4 regions of the Sphingomonas sediminicola genome follow, and region 1 is predicted to be linked to each of the others. Evidence: predicted binding sites of a transcription regulator. Region 1 holds the regulator's gene; each other region holds the start of a gene.

Region 1 (5,370 bases):
TGGTCCGGCCGGTCAACGCGGCACGCAGCGGCTGGGCAAGCTTTCCGAGCTTCACGCCCTGCGCTTCAGCCACCTCGCGCACAGACTGCTCGAGCGCGTCATGGTTCCATTCGACGGTTCCGAGCGCCTTGTGCGCGTGCGTAAGAAGCGCGCGGCTTTCCGGCGTCAGCAATGCGGACGCGGCCTCGTCGACGTCGAGGGGTCGCCTTGAAAAAAGGAAACGGGCGCCTTCCGCGAGCTGGTTCAGGTCGTGCGCTCGCGCCTTCAGCTCCGGCATTGCGCGCTGGAGAAGGCCCTTCTGCCCGGCGTCTAGGCCGAGCTTGGGAGCGACGAGCTCAGCGAGCCGCGCATCGTCCGCCTCGCGTATGTAGTGCCCGTTGAGGTTCTCGAGCTTCTTGAAGTCGAATCGCGACGGCGACTTGCCAACGTGGGCGAGGTCGAACCATTCGATCGCCTGCTCGCGGCTGATGATCTCGTCGTCACCATGGCCCCAGCCGAGGCGGAGCAGGTAATTTGATACCGCTTCCGGGAGCAGGCCCAGTTCGTCCCGGTAGGCGTCGACTCCCAAGGCGCCGTGACGCTTCGAAAGCTTCGCTCCGTCCTGACCGTGGATCAGCGGGACGTGTGCGTAGATCGGCTCGGGCCAACCCATCGCGCGGATGATGGCGAGCTGACGGAAAGCGTTATTGAGGTGATCGTCGCCGCGGATGACGTGGGTAACGCCCATGTCATGGTCGTCGACAACGACGGCCAGCATGTAGGTGGGTGTTCCGTCGGAACGGAGCAGGACGAAATCGTCGAGCTCCACATTCTGCACTGCAACACGGCCCTGGACCTTGTCCTCGATCACCGTCTCGCCGTCTCGAGGCGCCTTAAGGCGGATGACAAAGGGCTTGTCGCCCTGATCGTCGGTCACGTCGCGCCATGGACTTTCGATGCGGAAAGGACGGCGCTCCGCCTGTGCTTTCTCGCGCTGAGCTGCGAGCTCCTCCTGCGTCATGTAGCAGCGATAGGCATGCCCGCGCTCAAGAAGCTTGTGGGCGACCTCGGCATGGCGAGACCAGAACTGCGACTGGTAATATTCGTGGCCGTCCCAATCGAGGTCCAGCCAGCGCATCCCGTCCAGGATCGCGTCGATCGCCTCCGTGGTCGAACGCGCCTTGTCCGTATCTTCGATGCGCAACAGGAACTTGCCGCCGTGATGGCGGGCAAAGAGCCAGTTAAACAATGCGGTGCGCGCTCCGCCGATGTGCAGGAAGCCGGTCGGCGACGGGGCAAAGCGGGTGACTACAGAACTGCTTGCGCTCAAGCGCGCTTTCCTCTTTTTTCAATTGTGCAATGCAACGGACGAGCGCCCCTAACATAGCGGGTGCGCTTCTTCCACAGCGCGCTCGGGGCTATTGGACGGTACGTTTTCACGCAACGCGCGATGCTCGCATTAGACGAATTAGCGAGGACGGGCGCGAATATCGGCTTCTGGCAATGCGCTCGATGGCGCGGATCGACTGGCAGTCGCTCGTGAAAGCCTGTGCGGATGCCGACATCGTGGTGTCCGAGCGCTGGTTAGCCAAGGCCTGTGCACCCCGTTGGCTTAAGCTAGACCGCAAGGCGCTCGAGCAAACTGGCGGCGTCGCTATCCGCCTTGGGCAATACTCTCGCGTTGACAAGGTGTCCGAACATCTTGGCCGACATCCGTGGGCACTGACGCCGAAAGGAAAATCGGCTATGCCGCTTGGCCTCGTAAAGGGGAGACGGTGAATGCCTCAGTATGTAATTGAGCGGGACATGCCCGGCGTTGGGTCACTCGGGCAAAATGAACTCAAGGGCGCATCGCAGACCAGCTGTTCAGTGCTTCGTGAGCTTGGGCCGGAAATCCAGTGGGTGCAGAGCTACGTGACCGACGACAAGATCTACTGCATCTATCGGGCGCCCAACGAAGACATCATTCGCGAGCATGCTCAGCGTGGCGGCTTCCCGGCGAACAAGATCAGCCAGGTAAGGAACATGATCGATCCGACTACGGCGGAGTAGGGCGTCCTTACTCTTCCGCGGATTGCCAGACGGCGAGCTCGCTTCCTGACGGGTCGATGAAGTGAAATCGACGGCCGCCCGGGAACGAGAAAATCGGCTTCGCGATGATTCCGCCGGCTTTGGTGACAGCGTCGAACACTGCTTCGAGATCGTTGACGCGGATGACGGGGAGTGGCGCAGCAAGCGCTTCCTCCCGCTGCCCGTTCAACCCGACGTCTACGTCGCCAGTTGTCATCGCCGAATAGTCAGGGCCGAAATCGGTGAAGCTCCAGCCGAACGCCCTGGAGTAGAAGCCCCGCGTCAGCTCGTGCGCGGTCACGCTCGGCAATTCGACATAATCGATGCGTGGTCCGGCCATTCTCAATAGCGACGGATCAGGCCCGCCAGGCGACCCTGGATTGCGACACGGCTCTCGTCGTAACGCTGAGCCTCGTAGCGGGCGTTCGCCGGATCCAGTCGGACGGTCCTTCCTTCGCGCCGATAAGTTTTCAGCGTGGCTTCTTCATTGTCGATCAGCGCCACCACGATCTCACCATCACGTGCCGTGTCGGCCTTGCGGATGAGGGCGAAGTCGCCGTCGAGAATGCCTTCCTCGACCATCGAGTCACCGGAAACCTCGAGCGCATAATGTTCCCCCGGGCCGAGCAAGGCAGCGGGAACGGCAAATCCGTCCGTGCCCTGCAAGGCCTCGATTGGCGTTCCGGCAGCAATGCGGCCATGCAAGGGAATTTCGATCGTGTCGTTCGCCGCGGCGGGAACGACCGGACGCGGCACTGCGGGAGCAGGAGCAGCGGATTCCGGAAGCTTCAGCACCTCGAGCGCCCTCGCCCGATTGGGCAGCCGCCGAATGAATCCACGCTCCTCCAGCGCAGAGATCAGCCGATGCACGCCCGACTTGGACTTGAGGTCCAGCGCCTCGCGCATTTCATCGAAGCTTGGCGAAACCCCTGATTCATTCAGCCGCTGGTTGATGAACAGGAGCAATTCGTGCTGCTTGGCGGTGAGCATGTTGCTGCCAATCCCCCGTTAGAACATACGGGGAACGTGTAGGCAACAAAATGCCGCCAGTCAAGCGGCGCCCGGCCTTAGCTTCCGATGCCCGAAATGCGCGCCTTCGCGGCCTGGATGGCCTTTTCATTCCGCTTCACGCCAATCATGCCGCGCATCGCATTGAGGAACTGCTGGCCATATTCCTGCGAGAGCGGATCCGACATCTGCTGCTGGGTCTGACCGATGATGCTCGGTTGGTTCAGCGCATTGCCCGGGATGACCCTGTTCACCTTGACGACGTAAAAGCCCTCGCCCTGGCTGCCCGCCACCATGCGCGCTTTCCCTTGGCCGAGGCTGAACAGCATCGCGATCGGCGCCGGAACATTGCCTTGGAACTGGCTCAGCTGAATCCTGCGCGCGCTTACCGGTTCGACCCGGACCTGGGCTGAGCCCTTCGCAGCTTCGGTCAGCGCAACAGTGCCCGCCTTGTTGGCGATGTTCTGTGCCAGCTGCTGGGCGCGCTTCGAGGCCTGGCTGGCGATCCAATCCTCCGTGACTTTCTCGCGGATGCTCGCAAGCGGGGCGGGGGCCGCCGCAATGATGCGCGCCGGCGCGACCAGCACGTAGCCGGCATTGTTCGGCAGAGGATCCACGACCGGGGCGTCGTTCTCCGCAAGCTCGAAGCCACCCTTGAGCGCAGGGGCAAGATCGGCAGGCAGGCGATAATTCGGATCGGTCCGCGACGTTCCGCTACTGGTGAGGGGCGGGGTCTCGATCGGGGTGAGCTTTGCCGCGGCCGCCGCCTCGCTGAAGCTCGAACCTTCGTCGATCGCATTCTGCACAGTGTCGACGAGCGATTCAATCGCTTCCTTGCGTTTGTCGGCGACGAGCTTGGCGGAAATCTCCGCCCGAGCCGCATCGAGCGACTTGCCGCCTTCACGCAAGATGTCGTCGACCTTTATGACCCGCCATCCGAGATCGGTGTTCACCGGTCCGATGACCGCGCCCTTGCTGGCGGCGTAGGCGGCGTTGGCAATCTGCGATCCGGCAAGCTCGGTCAGCTCGGCCTTGGTCTGCGGGCCCACCGAAATGTCCTCGGCGCTCAGTCCGGCTGGAGCTGCCGCAGCGACGAAGCTCTGACCGCTTTTTACCCGCTGGGCGATCGCGTTGGCGACCGTCTGCGTTGGAACGACGGCCTGCGTGATGACCCTTGATTCCTTGGCTGCATAGGTCGGCTGGTTCGCCTTGTAATAGTCGGCGATTTCCTTGTCAGTCGGCTGGACGTTCGCGACCTGCTCGGGCCCGATCTTGGCAATCCGGATGATGCGTTGCTCGGGGACCATATAACGCCGCTGGTTCGCGGCGTAGTACGCCTGGATATCCCCCGGCGTGGGGTTCAGCCCGGCGCGGAATGCCGCAGTCGGAACGAACGCAACCTCGCCTTGGCGAGCCTCGAGCAGGATCGATGCGTAGGGCGTCGCCATGCCAACCGGAGCACGTGCGTTCACAACGGCCGGAGCGATCAACAACTGCTGGAGAAGGCCGTTGCGAACGATCATCCGAACTTCCTCGTCGGTGATCCGCTGTTGCTGGAGGAAGGAACGGTAGGATTGCTCGCTGAACTGTCCGTTCAGACCTTTGGCTCCTGGGATATTCGCAATTTGCGCATCGACGAGGCGCTTCGACAGGTTGAGCCCCAGCTTGGCGGCAAATGCCTCAAGCGTCTTCGCGTCGACAAGCGCGCTAAGCAGCTGGTCGAAATCGCCCATGATGGTCGGGTAATCTGCCTCGGGATTCTGCTGCCTGGCTTGCGAGAGCCGGCGCTCCATCGCCTTGCTGATTTCCCGGTCGGTGACCTTGTCGGAGCCGACCTTGACCAGTGTGTCGCTGCTGCCGCCGAAACCGCCGCCCGAAAGCACGCTCTGGATGTCGCCCATGGCGAAACCGACGAGGATCAGAATCAAGATAATCGCCATGATGGCGGTGCCGACGGTCGACTTTGACAGCCGGCGGAATGAAGCAAGCATTGAGGTCTCGCCTGAGGCCGATGTGGAAGTGCCGCTTTAGGTGCGGCTTTCCAGACCATCAAGCGTCGCTTCCCACAAGCTTTCGCCGCCGCTAGGTGCGACGGCTCGCAAGAAGGGGTGATGAATGGCTCGGCGGAAGTATGTCGTTGGCAATTGGAAGATGCATGGCGTCTCGGCCGACATCTTGGAGATTTCGGGCATTGCATCGGCTGCAGCCGAATCATCAAATGTCGATGTCGCACTCTGCCTTCCAGCAACCCTGATCGAGCGGGCGGTACGGTCTGTTTCCGGCTTTTCATTCGGCGGGCAGGACGTTCACCAG
Region 2 (5,370 bases), 1.1 Mb from region 1:
GGACCAAGGTGTGGTGAAAGAAGCCAAGGATGACGGGCGCCTCCCAATGGAAGATCACAACACGCGGATCGTAGTTTTCGGAGCCATCGGCAAAGACGCTCAAGCTGTAGCCGATTCGATTTCGCGCGAAGCGTTTCACAACGTGAGTTTCGTCGCGGCTCCCTTTGAAGAGGTTCGACAGATCCTCGCTTCAAGGTAGTGCCGAGTGTCCGCAGTGGGTCAAAAGCGAACATTACGATCAAAGCTGTGACCGGTCGGCCGGTGTCCATTCCTCCGGCTCGACGTCCTTCCGGATGAGGCGCAGTGCGAGGCCAGCGACCGTGCCCACCGCAATCGCAATTGTCAGGTCTGTGGCGATCGTCAGGAGCATCGTCAGGAACAGCAAGGTCCGGTCGCCCGCTCGCAACCGTATCCGCTCGCCCCAGCGATGCGGCTCGCTCATAACCCACGCGGTCACGATCAGCAGCCCCGCCAGCGCCGGCATCGCCAGATAGCCGGTCAGCCAGCCCGCTCCCAATGTGATGAGCAGGATGACCAGCGCGTGCACGATCCCCGCGACGGGCGTCTTGCCGCCGGCCCGCACGTTGGTCGCGGTCCGGGCGATTGCGCCAGTGGCGGGCAAACCTCCGAACAGGGGCGAGGCAATGTTCGCGACGCCCTGCGCCAGGAGCTCGGCATTTGAGCGATGCTTCCCCCCTATCATCCGGTCCGCGACGATCGCGGACAGCAGGGATTCGACCGCGGCGAGGAAGGCGATGACGAACGCCGAGGGCAGCAGGGCGCTGATCCGCGCGATGCTGACGTGCGGCAGCGACGGCATCGGCAGGCCCGTCGGAAGCGCACCGAAGCGCGAGTAGATCGTATCGACCGGCAGCATCAACAGAGCCACCGCCGCCGACGCGGCGCCGATCACCAGCAGTGATCCCGGAAACCAGGGCGCGATTCGGCGGAGCAATGCGATTCCCGCCACTGAAAAAAGGCCCACGCCGACCGCCAGCGGGTTGATCGTCTCGCGCGCCGCCCAGAGCGCCGGCAGCGCCTCGACCAGGTCGGCCGACGCCTTGATCGACGAAAGCCCGAGCAGGTCCTTGAACTGGCTGACCGCAATGATGATCGCGATCCCGACGGTAAAGCCCTCGATCACAGGCTCCGGCACCAGCGTGATGAATCGCCCCGCCCGCAAAAGACCGCCGGCGACCAGGATCAGGCCGGCCATCAGCGTCGCCAGGAGCAGGCCGTCGAACCCGTGCTGCTCGATGACGCCATAGACGACGACGATGAACGCACCCGTCGGGCCGCCGATCTGAACCCTGCTCCCGCCCAGCAGCGAAATCAGCAGGCCGGCGACAATCGCAGTAACCAGCCCGGCCTTCGGATCGGCGCCGGACGCGATGGCGATGGCGATGCTCAGCGGAAGTGCGACCAGCGCCACCGTGACCCCCGCCAGCGCATCGCCGACGAAAAAGCGCCAGCTGTAGTCGCGGAGGGTCGTCAGGAGCTTGGGCTTCACGCCATCAGCTAACCACCTCGTTGCGACAGTTCAACGATCTGAGGCTGACGCCGACAATGAGAAATGACCGTTAAGCGCGTTCGGATCGTCACAATCCAACCAGCCGGGGGACCCTGATGGGATCCGGTTATGATTGCGTTCTGTAAGTGCAAGGGTGGCGGCCGCCTCTCCGCGGCAAGGTCCACGGCACCCTTGATGGCTGTCTTTACGACATGCACGCGTTCTCGATCCGCGATTGTCGCGGATGTTTCATCGAGCGGGTGAGGCTGCGCGGCCCGGACCTGCCGAGAATGGGCGAAGACCTGATGGTTGCCATAGAGACGGTGCAGGCGTTCGGATCCGTCGCCTGGTCCGATCACGGCGAATGCGGCATTGCGTTCGATCAGCCGTTACCGCTGGAAACCGAGGAGCTTCTGCAGGGCAAGGTTCGGCTGGGCAGGGGTCTTCCGCTCGATATTCAGGCCGTCTTCGACAAGTGGGTGCTCGGCTCCGGACGATAGGTTCCGGGCCCTCGGCTGACGCCTCGTTGCGGCGGTTCCAGGCGAAGCGAAAGAAACCGCGTTCTTGGCATATCCAATGAGCGTATATCGCTTCGTCACCGCTTTGAGTCGGGCGGCGGCCTGTGATCCTGAGAAGGAGTTAGGCCATGAACGCACCATCGAAATTCGCACTGATCTTTGCGAGCTTCGCGCTTGCCGTCCCGCAGGGCGCGAGCGCGGCGGAGCCGAATGCCAAGTTGTGGAACGGCACCTGGCACCTGGACGCGGCGAAGTCGAAGTTCGCTTCTTCCGCGAAGGAAGCGAGCGAGACCCGGACTTACGACATCTCCGGCAAGAAGGTGACGATGAAGTCCAGCTCCAAGGACGCGGCGGGCAAGGAGCTCAATTTCAGCTACACCGCGGGCTATGACGGCAAGTGGTATCCGATGGTCGGAAACCCCAATGCCGATCGCATCATGCTGAGGGTCGTAAGTGACCGCGAGTTCAGGGCCAGCTCCCGGCTCAAGGGCAAGCCATCGGTGCATTCGACAGCCACCGTTTCGGCCGACGGAAAGCACCTCACGCTCACGCGCAAGATGCTCAGGATGAAGGGCGCTCCGACCGACGTGCTGGAGTTCGAACGCTAGATAGCCCGCGCGTTCAGACGCGGCGCCATCTCAACGCATGGGTTGCCATCGGCAAGACAATACCGGCGGCGAGAACGTTACGTCTGTTGAGCATTGTCGCCCCCTCGAAAGGGGAACACTTACACAAGGGTGCCTGTCCGCAATGAGTGGGAGGCAGGCATCCACAATGACTCATTGCGGGACGATCGTTGCGGCGAAGACTCATCCACAGGATATTTGCTTCACATCGAATTTACCCGCTTGCGTCTCACGACAGTTGGGGCACTATAGGTTGTAGCGAGGCAGGGGGTGCACGCAATTACTGGTGTTCGGAGGCGGAATCTGCTATTCCGGTGACCGACCCGACTCGTCCCCGATTTCCACAGGGGACGGGCGTGAAAAAGCCCCTCGCAGCGCCGAAAAAGGCTATGGCGCCGGGCATGGCTCCGAGTCGAACATTTGGGGAACAGGCGATCTCTCCGGAGATCGATAGCGGACGGGGAAGCGTAATGGATTTTTCAACCGGTTCAGAAGTCCCGAGCGACGACACGGCGACTGCAGTCCGCACCAGCAAGACCGTCGACGCTCGTGCCTTCGAGGTGACCACCGACGAGTCCCGCGACGCCTTGCTGACCGAGTTCGGCAAGGAGACGTTGAAGGACCGCTATTTGCTCCCGGGCGAGGGCAACCAGGATCTCTTCGCGCGCGTCGCGGCCGCCTATGCGGATGACGCCGCCCATGCGCAGCGCATCTACGATTACATCTCCAAGCTCTGGTTCATGCCGGCAACGCCCGTGCTGTCGAACGGCGGCACCGGCCGCGGCCTTCCGATCAGCTGCTACCTCAACAGCGTTTCCGACAGCCTCGACGGCATCGTCGGAACCTGGAACGAGAACGTCTGGCTGGCCTCCAAAGGCGGCGGAATCGGAACCTATTGGGGCAGCGTCCGCGGTATCGGCGAGCCGGTCGGCCTCAATGGCAAGACCAGCGGAATCATCCCGTTCGTCCGCGTCATGGACAGCCTGACGCTCGCGATTTCGCAGGGCTCGCTGCGTCGCGGTTCGGCGGCCTGCTACCTCGACATCAATCACCCGGAGATCGAGGAATTCCTTGAGATCCGTAAGCCCTCGGGCGACTTCAACCGCAAGGCATTGAACCTGCACCACGGCGTGCTCGTCACCGACGAGTTCATGGAAGCCGTGCGCGAGGGGGCCGAGTTCGAGCTCAAGTCGCCGAAGGACGGCAGCGTCCGCGGCAAGGTCGATGCACGCAGCTTGTTCCAGAAGCTGGTCGAGACCCGCCTTGCGACGGGCGAGCCGTACATCATCTTCATCGACGCGGTGAACAAGACGATGCCGAAGCATCACCGCGATCTCGGCCTCAAGGTCACGACCTCGAACCTCTGCTCGGAAATCACGCTTCCGACCGGCAAGGATCACTTGGGCGTCGATCGCACCGCCGTCTGCTGCTTGAGCTCGCTCAACCTCGAGACCTGGGACGAGTGGAAGGGCGACAAGACCTTCATCGAGGACGTGATGCGCTTCCTCGACAACGTGCTCAGCGACTACATCGCTCGCGCACCGGACGAGATGGCTCGCGCCAAATATTCGGCGGACCGCGAGCGCTCGGTCGGCCTCGGCGTCATGGGCTTCCACTCCTTCCTCCAGGCACGCGGCATCCCGTTCGAGGGTGCGATGGCGAAGTCGTGGAACATGAAGATCTTCAAGCACATCCGGGCGCAGGTCGACGAAGCCTCGATGATGCTCGCAAAGGAGCGCGGGCCGTGCCCGGACGCCGCCGACATGGGCGTGATGGAGCGCTTCAGCTGCAAGATGGCGATCGCTCCGACCGCGTCGATCTCGATCATCTGCGGCGGCACCTCGGCCTGCATCGAGCCCATCCCGGCCAACGTCTACACGCACAAGACGCTGTCTGGCTCCTTCTCGATCCGCAACCCGCACCTCGAAAAGCTGCTCAAGGACAAGGCCAAAGACACCGACAAGGTGTGGAACTCGATCCTCGAGCAGGGCGGTTCGGTGCAGCACCTCGACTTCCTGACCCAGGAAGAAAAGGACGTGTTCAAGACCAGCTTTGAGATCGATCAGCGCTGGCTGCTCGAGCTTGCGGGCGACCGCACGCCCTTCATCGACCAGGCTCAGTCGCTGAACCTGTTCATCCCGGCCGACTGCGACAAGTGGGACCTTCTGATGCTCCACTTCCGCGCATGGGAGCTCGGCATCAAGTCGCTCTACTACCTCCGCTCCAAGTCGGTGCAGCGCGCCGGTTTCGCCGGCGGGGTCGAGGCGGACAACACGCCCGAGCTTCGTGAAATCCAGGTCACCTCGACCACGGACTATGACGAATGCCTCGCCTGCCAATAGTGTCGCAGCGGACCCGCAAGGCAGCCACGCTCGCCGGCAGCGTTGTCGGCGGCCTGCTGCTGCTCGACCTCATCGGGTTCGTCGCGACCGCCTATTTCAGCGCGGAGCTTCTGCAATATGCGCAGCGCGCGGGCGTCGCGGGGATGCTGCCGCGGTGACGATGCGCGAGATCATCGAGCTTGTGGCTGCGGTCGCGATGGTCGCGGCTGGCATATACCTGTACCGGCGCCGTCCCGCCGACGGCGACCAGTACGGCAGCCAGGGCGCGGTGATCCTGTTCGTCGTTGCCGTCATCCTTGCGATCCACGGTCTCGGCCTGCTCGAATATCATCCGTCAGCTGCGGAGCTCGGCCAGTGATCTCCGCATTTCAGTT
Region 3 (5,370 bases), 360 kb from region 1:
CTCGCGGGTCTCGCCGCAGCAGGCGCGATTGCCGGCGCTCTCGCGCTGCGTCGGCCGGCCAAGGTCGAAACTTCAGAAACTTTGGCTCAAGGCCCGGATTACAGCCTCGTTGGAGCCGCTCTCGCGCTTTGCGATGAGCCCGCCGCGATCACGTCGCAAGACGGCGCCTTGCTGGCAGCGAACGAAGCCTATCGGATGCGCTTCGAGGCCGTTCCTCCGCTGAAATTGCCAGCTGATGAGGAGTCGACTCAGTCAATCATTGCCGCGGTGTCGATGGCGTGGCGCGATGGTGCTGGCTGCGCTGCGGGTGTGGCCACGCTGGCCGGGACGGCCGCCGTGGAGGTGCAGCGCGCCGGACTTCGCAATGACATGCTCCTTTGGCGCTATCCAAATCCACCCTCTGCGGATCCCATGGCACTTGCCATTCAGGGAATTTCGGGAGTCACCGGCGAGCGCCTGACGAGGGCAGGAGTCCTTGCGGCTCTCGTCGACGGAGAAGGGCGAGTCCTCGCCGCGAACAAGCTGTTTGCAGACCGGGCAATACCTGCCGGGCACGCCGACGAATGTCCTCGCTTTTCGGAGCTCGTACATGTCGCCGAGGATGGGATGTTCCACCTGTCGGCCGAGGGCGAGGCCGGTAGCGAGCTGCGCGCGGTACATGTGCCCGTGAATCCGGCAAACCCGACCGGGACGGGGACCTTCCTGCTGTTCGATGGATCGGAAACCTCGAGCAGCTCATCGAATCTTCAGGCCCTGCTCGACATGATGCCGATCGGGCTCGCTCTGGTCGATCGTGACGGCCGCTTCCTCACAATGAACCAGGCCTTCCGGACCGCGGCTGGCATGAAGGGCAAGGCAGTCTATCCCGGCGACCTTGTCGCGAAGGAGGACAAGGCTGCGGTCGCGGACGCGGTTCGCCGCAACGCGCGAGGCCCGGCAATGTCCGGCGACATCGCCGTCCGCCTTACCCGTGATCCGAAGGAACCGGTCGCGCTGACAATTGCAGGATTGCGCGGGCTGGGCGATGCAGCGGTCTTGCTCCTGCTCAAGGACAATAGCGAGGAAGCGAAGCTCAAGCGACAGATCGCCCAGGCGACCAAGATGCAGGCAGTCGGTCAGCTCGCGGGCGGCGTGGCGCACGACTTCAACAACATCCTGACTGCCATCATCGGCCATTGCGACCTGATGCTGATGCGGCACACGCCGGGTGACAGCGACTACGACGACATCCAGCAGATCAAGTCGAACTCGAACCGCGCCGCCGGCCTGACCCGCCAGCTGCTTGCCTTCTCTCGCCAGCAGACCCTCCGTCCGCAGGTGTTGCAGCTTCCGGACGTTGTCTCCGAGGTTTCGCACCTTCTGAAGCGCCTTCTCGGCGAGACAGTCGTCCTGGTCGTGAAACACGGCCGCAATCTCGGCTCGATCCGCGCCGATCCGGGCCAGCTCGAGCAGGTCATCATCAATCTTGCGGTGAACGCGCGTGACGCCATGGCGTCAAAGGGGGGCGGGACCGTAACCATCCAGACTTATGCGGTGCGCGCCGACCAGGTCGCCGAGCTCGGATCGGAGATCCTTCCGATCGCCGATTATACGGCGCTGTCGGTGAGCGACACTGGCTGTGGGATTCCGGCGAACGTCCTCGGTAAGGTGTTCGAGCCGTTCTTTACGACCAAGGAGGTCGGAAAGGGGACCGGCCTCGGCTTGTCTACCGTGTACGGTATCGTGAAGCAGTCAGGCGGCTTCATTTTCGCGGACTCGAAAGTGGACGAGGGAACGCGCTTCATCATCTATCTCCCGGTCCATCAGGCGGAGGAGCCGGCGAAGGCGCGACGCGAGACCAAGGGCGGCGACAACGAGCTTTGGGGCACGGGCACGGTCCTGCTGGTCGAGGACGAGCCGATGGTCCGGACGGTCGCCGAGAGGGCGCTCACCCGGCACGGCTATTCGGTCGTCACCGCCAACAATGGCCAGGAAGCTCTCGAGATTCTCGATCGCGGCGATGAGTTCGCGCTGCTGATCAGCGACGTGGTCATGCCGGAAATGGACGGGCCGACGATGGTGCGCGAAGCGCGGAAATCCCGCCCCGACCTACCGGTGCTGTTCATGTCCGGCTACGCCGAGGAACAGCTTCGCAAATCGATCGATATCGACAAGGTCGCCTTCTTGCCCAAACCCTTCTCAGTCCAGGAACTGGCCGAGGCGGCCCGAAAGGCCCTTACGCCTGTTCAATGAATTAGGGCTATGCTGAAGCGAAGGCCCACAGTATCCGAGGCAATATGGGGCAGCGTAGTATCCTGGTTGTTGAGGACGAGCCGCTAATTGCGATGATGCTCGAGGATTTCCTTGAGTCGCTCGGCCATTCCGTCACCGCGACATGCGAATCCGTGCAGGACGCAATGGCAGAAGCCGACAAGGGCGGTTTCGACATCGCCATTCTCGATGTCAATCTGAAGGGTGAGAGCGTCTGGCCAGTCGCCCAACGGCTTCGTGACATGCAAATCCCGTTTGTGCTTGCGACTGGTGGCCACGTGGATCCGCCGCCGGCCCAGTTCGCCAACGTGCCCGTGATTGAGAAGCCTTACACCGTGGATCGCGTAACGCCCGCCCTGGATGCTGCGTTCGCGCTTTGAAGTTGCGAGCCACGGCGGCTTGCTCTTCCCGATTTCAATGCCCTGATCATCCTTTGACTTTCCGGTCACCCGTTCCCCTCTTGTTCTCATAGAACAAAGCATGTACGAAAAGATTATGGCGGTGGGGCTCGGCCGCCCGTTGACGAGAGGATGAATAGCATGGCAGCGCAGCTCAAGGTCATCGGAAGCGGATTGGAAGTACCCGGAATGGATAGGCAAAAGGCTCTTGAGGCGGCGCTCGCGCAGATCGATCGCGCCTTCGGCAAGGGCTCGGCGATGAAGCTCGGCAGCCGCGAGAAGATCGAGATCGACACGATCTCGACCGGCAGCCTTGGTCTCGACATCGCGCTTGGCGTTGGCGGTCTTCCGCGCGGACGCGTTGTGGAAATCTATGGCCCGGAAAGCTCGGGCAAGACGACGCTCGCTTTGCATGCGATTGCCGAAGCACAGCGCACCGGCGGAACTGCAGCCTTTGTGGACGCCGAGCATGCGCTCGATCCGGCTTACGCGAAGAAACTCGGTGTCGACATCGACGAGTTGATCGTCTCGCAGCCCGATACGGGCGAGCAGGCGCTCGAGATTGTCGACACTTTGGTCCGTTCGAACGCGATCGACGTGCTGGTCGTGGACTCGGTTGCTGCGCTCGTCCCGAGGGCGGAAATCGAGGGCGAGATGGGCGACAGTCACGTCGGCCTGCAGGCTCGCCTGATGAGCCAGGCGCTGCGCAAGCTGACTGGCTCGATCAGCCGCTCGCGTTGCCTGGTGATCTTCATCAACCAGGTCCGCATGAAGATCGGCGTCATGTACGGCAATCCGGAGACGACAACCGGCGGCAACGCGTTGAAGTTCTACGCTTCGGTCCGCCTCGACATTCGTCGCACCGGACAGATCAAGGATCGCGACGACATCGTCGGCAACACGACCCGCGTGAAAGTGGTGAAGAACAAGGTCGCTCCACCGTTCAAGCAGGTCGAGTTCGACATCATGTACGGTGAGGGCGTGTCAAAGGTGGGCGAGATCCTCGATCTCGGCGTCAAGGCCGGCCTGATCGAGAAGTCGGGTGCCTGGTTCAGCTACGACTCGATTCGCATCGGGCAAGGCCGGGAGAACGCCAAGGTCTATCTCAAGGAAAACCCGGAGATCGCCGACCGCATCGATCGTGCAATTCGCGGAAAGACCGATGAAGTCGGCGAAGCGTTGATGGTGGGTCCGTCGGCTGACGACGACATCGCCGCCGAGTAATTCAACTGATTAGGCTTCCGCGGCGGCGTGCGGTTCAATCTGCTCGCCGACCGCGGACGGTCCCGCAAAGAGCCGTTTCGGCTCTGTCAGCACAATGATGATCAAGGCAGTGATTGCGCAGGCCGTCATGCCCCAGAGGAACGGACGGACTGTGCCGTCGAACGCCTGTCCGATTGCATAGCCGATGATCGCGGCACCGACCGTACCGACGACTCCCTGAACCGACGAAGCCGTTCCTGCGATTTCAGCCATCCGGTCCATCGCCAGCGTGCTGAGATTGGACGATGCAAACGAAAAGCAGACCATCGTCAGACCCTGCAGGATGATGAAGACCAGCAGGCTCTCCAGCCCGGCACTGACCGCCACAGCATGAGTGATCGCGACGACGGCGAACGCCACCGTCGCGCAATGGCCGACCCGCCTCAATCCAAAGCGCCCAACTACGCGCGCGTTCGTCCAAGAGGCGAGGGCCATCGGCGCAGCGATCGCACCGAAGGCCAGCCCAAGGATTTCGGGCCTTCCGAAGGCGTCGGCGATAATCTGTTGAATGGAGCTGATGTAGGCGACCAGGGCTCCGAAAGTGGCGGTCAGCGCCAGCGTGTATCCGCGCGACAACGGCTCCTTGACGCTCGCGACGACCGCGCTGGCAATTTCGGAAGGAGCGAGATTACGGCGATATTCGGGATGCAGGGTCTCCGGAAGCCGAAGCCAGGACCAGGTAAGCATGACGAGGCCGTAGCAGGAGAGCACGAGGAAGATGGCTCGCCACGGCGCGACAAGCAGGATCAATTGCCCGATGCTGGGCGCGAGCACCGGGACGACCATGAAGACCATGAACACGAGGCTCATGATCCGCGCCATGGCTTCGCCTTCGAACAGGTCTCTAACCATTGCGACGACCAGCACCCGGGTAACCGCAGCTGACGCGCCCATCGCCACCCGCCCGGCGATGAGGAGAGGGAAACTTCCCGCAATGGCGCAGAGGCCGGCGAAGAGAATGTAAAGCGATACGCCGGCGGCCAGGATCGGCTTTCGTCCGTACCGGTCGGCGAGAGGGCCCCACAGAAGCTGTGTCGATGCGAAGCCCAGGAAGTAGGCCACGACCACCAGCTGCTGGTCGTTCTCGCGAGCGATGTTCAACGATTTGCCGATCTCCGGGAGCGCCGGAATCATTGCGTCGATGGCAAAGGCATTCAGAGCCATCAACCCTGCGAGGAGCGCAATCGTCTCGCGCGGTCCAGGCCGTGGCCCGGAACCGGGCAAATGTCGCAAGTCTATCGGCATCTTCGCCTGCTGGCCTAAGCATGAAGCGCGTGCAACAGTCGTTGCAGCGAAAAGGGGCGAGAAATGCTTGAAACGACCTTGAGCCGTCGTGGATTGATGATGAGCGCGGGCGCGATTGTGGCGTCCGCCGCAATTCCACCGAGGATCGCAGCTGCCGCCCAGGACGAGCTCGGTCCGGTCAAATTGCCGCCGCCGATTTCAAACGAGGAACGGC
Region 4 (5,370 bases), 1.1 Mb from region 1:
GGCCTAGGCATTTATTTGTCCGGCCAAAAATGGTTGCCGGCCGATCTAGGCGTCGCACAGCAGGATCGCAGCAAACTCATAGGCCGCGTCGTCGGCGGTGCCATCGGCATCGCGGCGCTGGTTATCCTGTGGCTGATGATCTCGGGCATTCTGTTTTCGAGCTGGGTTGTCGGAACGATCAGCGCCCTGGCGCTCATCGCCTTGCTCTACTGGTTCCTGACGAGAAATCTCGGAGATGCCGATAAGTCGCGGGTGCTTTCGCTTTGCATCCTGATTCCAGTGCTGGCCATCGCGCTGCTGACCAATCAGGAGATTTTCAACGCATACCTCATCTGGGGCGACCAGCAGTTCAACCTGACATTCATGGGGAGAACACTGCCGTCGAGCTGGCTCATCACCCTGGACGCAATTCTAAGCTTCTCGATGCTCGTGGCTGTCGCCGCTTTCTGGAAGTGGTGGAGTTTCAAGCGCCGCGAGCCCGACGAAATCAGCAAGATGATCATCGGCAGCCTGTTCACGATCGCCGGCGGCCTGTGCCTGTTCATGGCAGCCCTGACACAACCCGAAGGCGGGAAAATCGGCCTCTTTTGGCCCGTGATGTTTCACCTGATGAACAGCATCGGCTTCGCGCATATCCTGCCGATCAGTCTTGCGCTGTTCACCAAAATCGCGCCCAAGCAGATTACGGCCACGGTGATCGGACTGTACTATCTGTCCTTCTTCGCTGCGAACAAGGCCGTCGGCTATGTCGGCGGCCTCTATTCCAGCCTGCCGACCACGACCTTCTGGCTGCTTCATATAGCGAGCGCGGCCTTCGGCCTCGTCGCTTTCATCGTCTTCAAGATGATGATCGGAAAGAGGATGACGGGTGGAGCGCCGGCCAGCGCGACGGCGTGAAGCCTGAGGACGCGCTTCCCGACGATCTCGCCGGCGAGAGCCGCTTCCAGCTGCTGACCCGGCTGGGCTTCGCCGGGCGGGGCCTGCTGTACATCATCATCGGCCTGCTGGTGATCTTCGCGGGCCGCACCGAAGACCTGACCGGAGCGCTCGAGTATCTTGGCCACGGCGTCGGCAAACTGCTTCTGGCCGTGCTCGTCGTCGGCACGGCCGTGTATGGGCTCTGGAGGCTCACTGACGCCGTGTTCGGGATCGAGAGCGGGAGGCATCACTGGAAGGCCTGGCGCAAGCGTGTCGCTGCCGGGACAAGCGGAATCATCTACTCCTTCCTCGCCTACAAGGCGGTCCGCATCCTCTTCTCCCAGCGAGTGAGCGGGAACGACGCGCAGCAGCACGCGGCCGATGCTTTCGATCTTCCGGGCGGCGAGATAATAGTCCTGATCGCCGCGGCAATTCTCTTCGGCGCGGGCATCGTCCAGCTGGTCAAGGCAGCGAAGTGCAGCTTCCTTGCACGTCTCGACTGCGACGATCGCCAGAAGGTCTGGATCCGATGGCTGGGCCGAATCGGTTATGCGGCGCGCGGGATTATCTTCCTGGTTGTCGCCTGGCAGCTCGAACAATCGGCCATCCATCGCCGGGCATCGGAAGCAGGCGGGCTGGAACAGGCGCTGGATTTCTTCTCGCCAACGGTTCGAGGCTGGGTCGCGGCGGGCCTGATGCTGTTCGGCTTCCTCAGCCTCGTCGAGGCTCGCTTCCGCCGAATTCACCGGCCTCCGCCGGTCGATCGAGTCGCAGATGGTCTGAAAGACGCAGTCCGCCGCTGATCCGCGCCAGGCCGACTCCCTTCATCGACCGACAGCGAAGCTTCGTCGAAGCCGAGGTCCGGTGGTCGAAAACGACTCCGGCTCCGGCGAAATCGCAATGCGGGACCCACCAAGGCAGTTCATCCCACCGCCGTCCACAAGCGGACAGATGGGATGGCAACAATGCGAAAGAGTAGAATTCTTTCCACGTTGGCAGCCGCCTCGGTAGCAACCGCGGGCCTGTTCCTGCCATTTGCGTCAGCCACGGCGAAGGACCGACCCGTGCTCGTCACGGCTCCGTCCGACCTTGTCGTGCGTCATGTGAGCTATTCGGACCTCGACCTCGCCGCGCCGGCGGGAAAGGCGGCCCTTTACGACAGGGTCGGCTTCGCGATCGGCGACGTGTGCACTGAGGCGAACCATTTCGACAATGGGAGCTTCGCCTTCAAGTCCGGCCTGAAGCAATGCTCGAACGTCGCCTGGAGCGACGCTCGCCCGCAGATCGCTCGTGCCGTGGAAAGGGCGACGGGCACGTCTTCCATCGCCGCCGCTGCGATCACGATCTCGACGGCGCGTTGACCGGCTGCGCAGGGCGTGGCTCCGGCGCCTCGGAGCCACGCTCGAGCGATACCGCTAAACGCCTGTATGGACAGGAGAAGTCTTAGAACATATTGAGAACGAATGGCCCAACTGGACCTGCAGTCGAAGCTCGCGATTCTCGCCGATGCGGCCAAATATGACGCATCCTGTGCGTCTTCGGGATCGTCAAGACGCGACAGCCGCGGCGGCAAGGGGCTGGGCTCGACGGAGGGGATGGGCATCTGCCACGCTTACGCGCCGGACGGCCGCTGCATCTCCCTGCTAAAGATCCTGCTGACCAACAGCTGCATCTTCGACTGCGCCTATTGCATCAACCGCAAGAGCTCGAATGTCCGACGGGCGCGCTTCACCATCGAGGAGGTCGTCCGACTCACGCTCGAGTTCTACAAGCGCAATTACATCGAAGGACTGTTTCTCTCCTCCGGCATCATCCGCTCGTCCAATTATACAATGGAGCAACTGGTCGAGGTCGCGCGGTCACTGCGCGAAGAGCATGACTTCCGCGGCTACATCCACCTCAAGACCATTCCCGACGCAGATCCGGAGTTGCTGAGTCAGGCCGGGCTTTTCGCCGATCGCGTTTCGATCAATATCGAGCTTCCCACCGAAAGCGGGCTTCAGCGCCTTGCGCCTGAAAAGGATGGCGGCCGGATCGAAAGCGCGATGCGGGACACGCGCGCAGCCATCGACGACGGCGCAGACGCCAAGTCGAAATACAAGTCCGCTCCACTTTACGCTCCGGCCGGCCAATCGACCCAGATGATCGTCGGTGCCGACACGGCCAGCGACGGCGACATCATCGTTCGGGCGAGCGCGCTCTACGACCGCTTCCGACTGCGGCGCGTTTATTATTCGGCCTTTTCACCGATCCCGGATGCGAGCGCCGTGCTTCCACTGAAGCGCCCGCCGCTGATGCGTGAGCATCGGCTTTACCAGTCCGATTGGCTGATGCGCTTCTACGGCTTCAAGCCGGCGGAGGTGGCAGGCGCCGCCGACGCAAGTGGCATGCTTCCGTTGGACATCGATCCCAAGCTCGCCTGGGCGCTCAAGTTCCGGGAGAGCTTCCCGGTAGACGTAAACCGGGCACCGAAGGAACAGCTTCTGCGTGTGCCCGGCCTTGGCACCAAGGCGGTCGACCGGATCCTGTCCTCGCGGCGCTGGCGGAATCTTCGGCTCGCCGATGTTGCACGACTGACGCTTTCGATCGCCAAGGTTCGGCCCTTCATTACCACCGCGGATTGGATCCCGACCCTCATGACCGACCGAGCCGACCTGAAGGCGCTGGTCGCGCCAAGACAGCAGCAGCTGGAACTGTTCGCTGCCTGAAGTTCTATTCTGGGATAAGCCCCGTATCGGTCAGCCAGCGGCGGCGCGTGGCGAAGGCAAACAGCCGATTGATCACCGGGTTCGACCAGCCGCTGTTGGTCGCGAAATCGCGGGTCAGTGTGTCGTGGTGGAGTTGATGGGCCCGCGGGGTCATCAACAGGCCGACAGCCCGCATCGCTCGGACGATCGCAGGATTGTCCTCGCGGTGCAGCGTGCCGTGGAAATATTGGGCGAACGTGCCGCCAATGATCAGGACGACCGCTCCGAACGTGAACCAGCCGGACAGCGGCAGCAGCAGAGCCGTCAGATTGAGCGCAAGCGATGCTGGGAGCGCCACGAAGATGATGGTCGACCCGATCTGCATCAGCATCGGTCGTCGGCCCAGGGCCTCTGGCCGCGGATGGTGGTTCTTGAAATCGTAGACCAGCTTTTCGAGTGGCCCGATCTTCCGCCAAATGCTGTCCCTCAAAGAGAGATAGTCCTCGGATTCACGCGACCCCGGGTAGAAATACAGACGGTCGAGGCCAATACCCGGCGTGCACGGTCGGTAGTCCATGTACATGTGCGTGAGGCCCGACAGCAGGTCGGCGACATACCAGGCGGCGAGAGCAGCCGGAGCCCACAGCCAGTCCGGCGCTCCGGCGAGCCACAGGTTGAACGCCATCGACGCCAGGAACAGGGCCGTCACCGGCCAAGGCGCTGCCTTCATCATTGCTCTGCGTTAAAGCCTTTGAACTCTTTGGGAAACCCGAACCGGGCGCAACTCGCCGCGGTTAACTCGGTTAACGTCTGACGTGTTGCAAGAAGGACCCATGATCGACGCGCATCGCGTCACCCTGGCCTCGGAGGACGACTTCGACGGCTGGCGCGATGCCGCCCGCGACCTCGCCGAGGCAGGCGTCCCGCCGGACGCAATCGTCTGGCGCGTGGACGGATCGGAAGACGACCTTTTCGCCAAAGAGGCTCGGCAGCCGACCGGCGCCAGCTTTCCCGTTCCACGGCCCTTCATCGACCTCGCGAAGAGCGTCGTCTGCCACACCGACCCCGAACGGTTCGCTTTGCTCTACGCAATGCTCTGGAAATTGCGCTCCAACCGCCATGCCATGGAAGATCGCGCGGATCCGCTGGTCGACCGGCTCGAGAATTTGGCCAAGGAAGTCCGCCGCGACGTGCACAAAATGCACGCTTTCGTCCGCTTCCGGGTGGTCGAGCAGCCCGACGGAATGACGCGCTTCATCGCCTTCTTCGAGCCCGACCATCACATCGTCCGGCACGCCGCCGGCTTCTTCGTACGCCGCTTCACAAACATGCGGTGGTCGATCCTGACGCCCGAGCTTTCGATCCATTGGGACGGCGAAACGCTTTCTGAAGGTCCTGGCACGACGCGCGCGGAGGCGCCCGGCGGCGATCCGCTCGAGGCGATGTGGACGACCTATTATGCCTCCATCTTCAATCCGGCACGCCTGAAGGTCGGCGCAATGCTGAAGGAGATGCCGAAGAAATACTGGCGCAACATGCCGGAGACCTCACTCGTTCAGCCTTTGATTGCGAGCGCTCGCAATCGGGAGTTGGAAATGATCGACCGGGCAGCGGCCAAGGAAGGCCTCAGAGAAGCGCTGGAAGCGGAACGGCGGATTGAGCCAGGCGGAAACCTGCGCAAGTCCTGGGAGGCCCTGTTCAAGGAGGCGCGCGGGTGCACCCGATGCGACCTCTACAAGCGCGCCAACCAGACAGTGTTCGGCGA

The links. The regulator LexA, encoded in region 1, represses DNA repair genes until DNA is damaged. The targets are predictions, from matches to a motif close to GTTCCNCNCTTGTTCT.
Region 2: the regulator LexA is predicted to act here: its motif matches at 3,068-3,083, upstream of ACMC5O_RS00195 (ribonucleoside-diphosphate reductase subunit alpha).
Region 3: the regulator LexA is predicted to act here: its motif matches at 2,702-2,717, upstream of recA (recombinase RecA).
Region 4: the regulator LexA is predicted to act here: its motif matches at 2,364-2,379, upstream of ACMC5O_RS00570 (putative DNA modification/repair radical SAM protein).

What each region holds. Positions count from the first base shown of each region.
Region 1 covers NZ_CP178916.1:1,165,597-1,170,966, reverse strand. The annotation lists gene gltX (glutamate--tRNA ligase) at 1-1,309, opposite strand, end outside; gene ACMC5O_RS06080 (DUF4242 domain-containing protein) at 1,759-2,031, shown strand; gene ACMC5O_RS06075 (VOC family protein) at 2,039-2,389, opposite strand; gene lexA (transcriptional repressor LexA) at 2,392-3,039, opposite strand; gene ACMC5O_RS06065 (peptidylprolyl isomerase) at 3,117-5,048, opposite strand; gene tpiA (triose-phosphate isomerase) at 5,173-5,370, shown strand, end outside.
Region 2 covers NZ_CP178916.1:29,336-34,705, reverse strand. The annotation lists gene ACMC5O_RS00215 (rhodanese-like domain-containing protein) at 1-199, shown strand, start outside; gene ACMC5O_RS00210 (SulP family inorganic anion transporter) at 239-1,510, opposite strand; gene ACMC5O_RS00205 (hypothetical protein) at 1,723-2,010, shown strand; gene ACMC5O_RS00200 (hypothetical protein) at 2,157-2,636, shown strand; gene ACMC5O_RS00195 (ribonucleoside-diphosphate reductase subunit alpha) at 3,125-4,996, shown strand; gene ACMC5O_RS00190 (hypothetical protein) at 4,978-5,154, shown strand; gene ACMC5O_RS00185 (hypothetical protein) at 5,157-5,354, shown strand.
Region 3 covers NZ_CP178916.1:802,085-807,454, forward strand. The annotation lists gene ACMC5O_RS04270 (response regulator) at 1-2,232, shown strand, start outside; gene ACMC5O_RS04275 (response regulator) at 2,277-2,630, shown strand; gene recA (recombinase RecA) at 2,790-3,872, shown strand; gene ACMC5O_RS04285 (multidrug effflux MFS transporter) at 3,882-5,156, opposite strand; gene ACMC5O_RS04290 (M24 family metallopeptidase) at 5,220-5,370, shown strand, end outside.
Region 4 covers NZ_CP178916.1:107,414-112,783, reverse strand. The annotation lists gene ACMC5O_RS00585 (peptide MFS transporter) at 1-897, shown strand, start outside; gene ACMC5O_RS00580 (DUF1206 domain-containing protein) at 894-1,721, shown strand; gene ACMC5O_RS00575 (UrcA family protein) at 1,911-2,279, shown strand; gene ACMC5O_RS00570 (putative DNA modification/repair radical SAM protein) at 2,382-3,626, shown strand; gene ACMC5O_RS00565 (fatty acid desaturase CarF family protein) at 3,631-4,338, opposite strand; gene ACMC5O_RS00560 (UdgX family uracil-DNA binding protein) at 4,439-5,370, shown strand, end outside.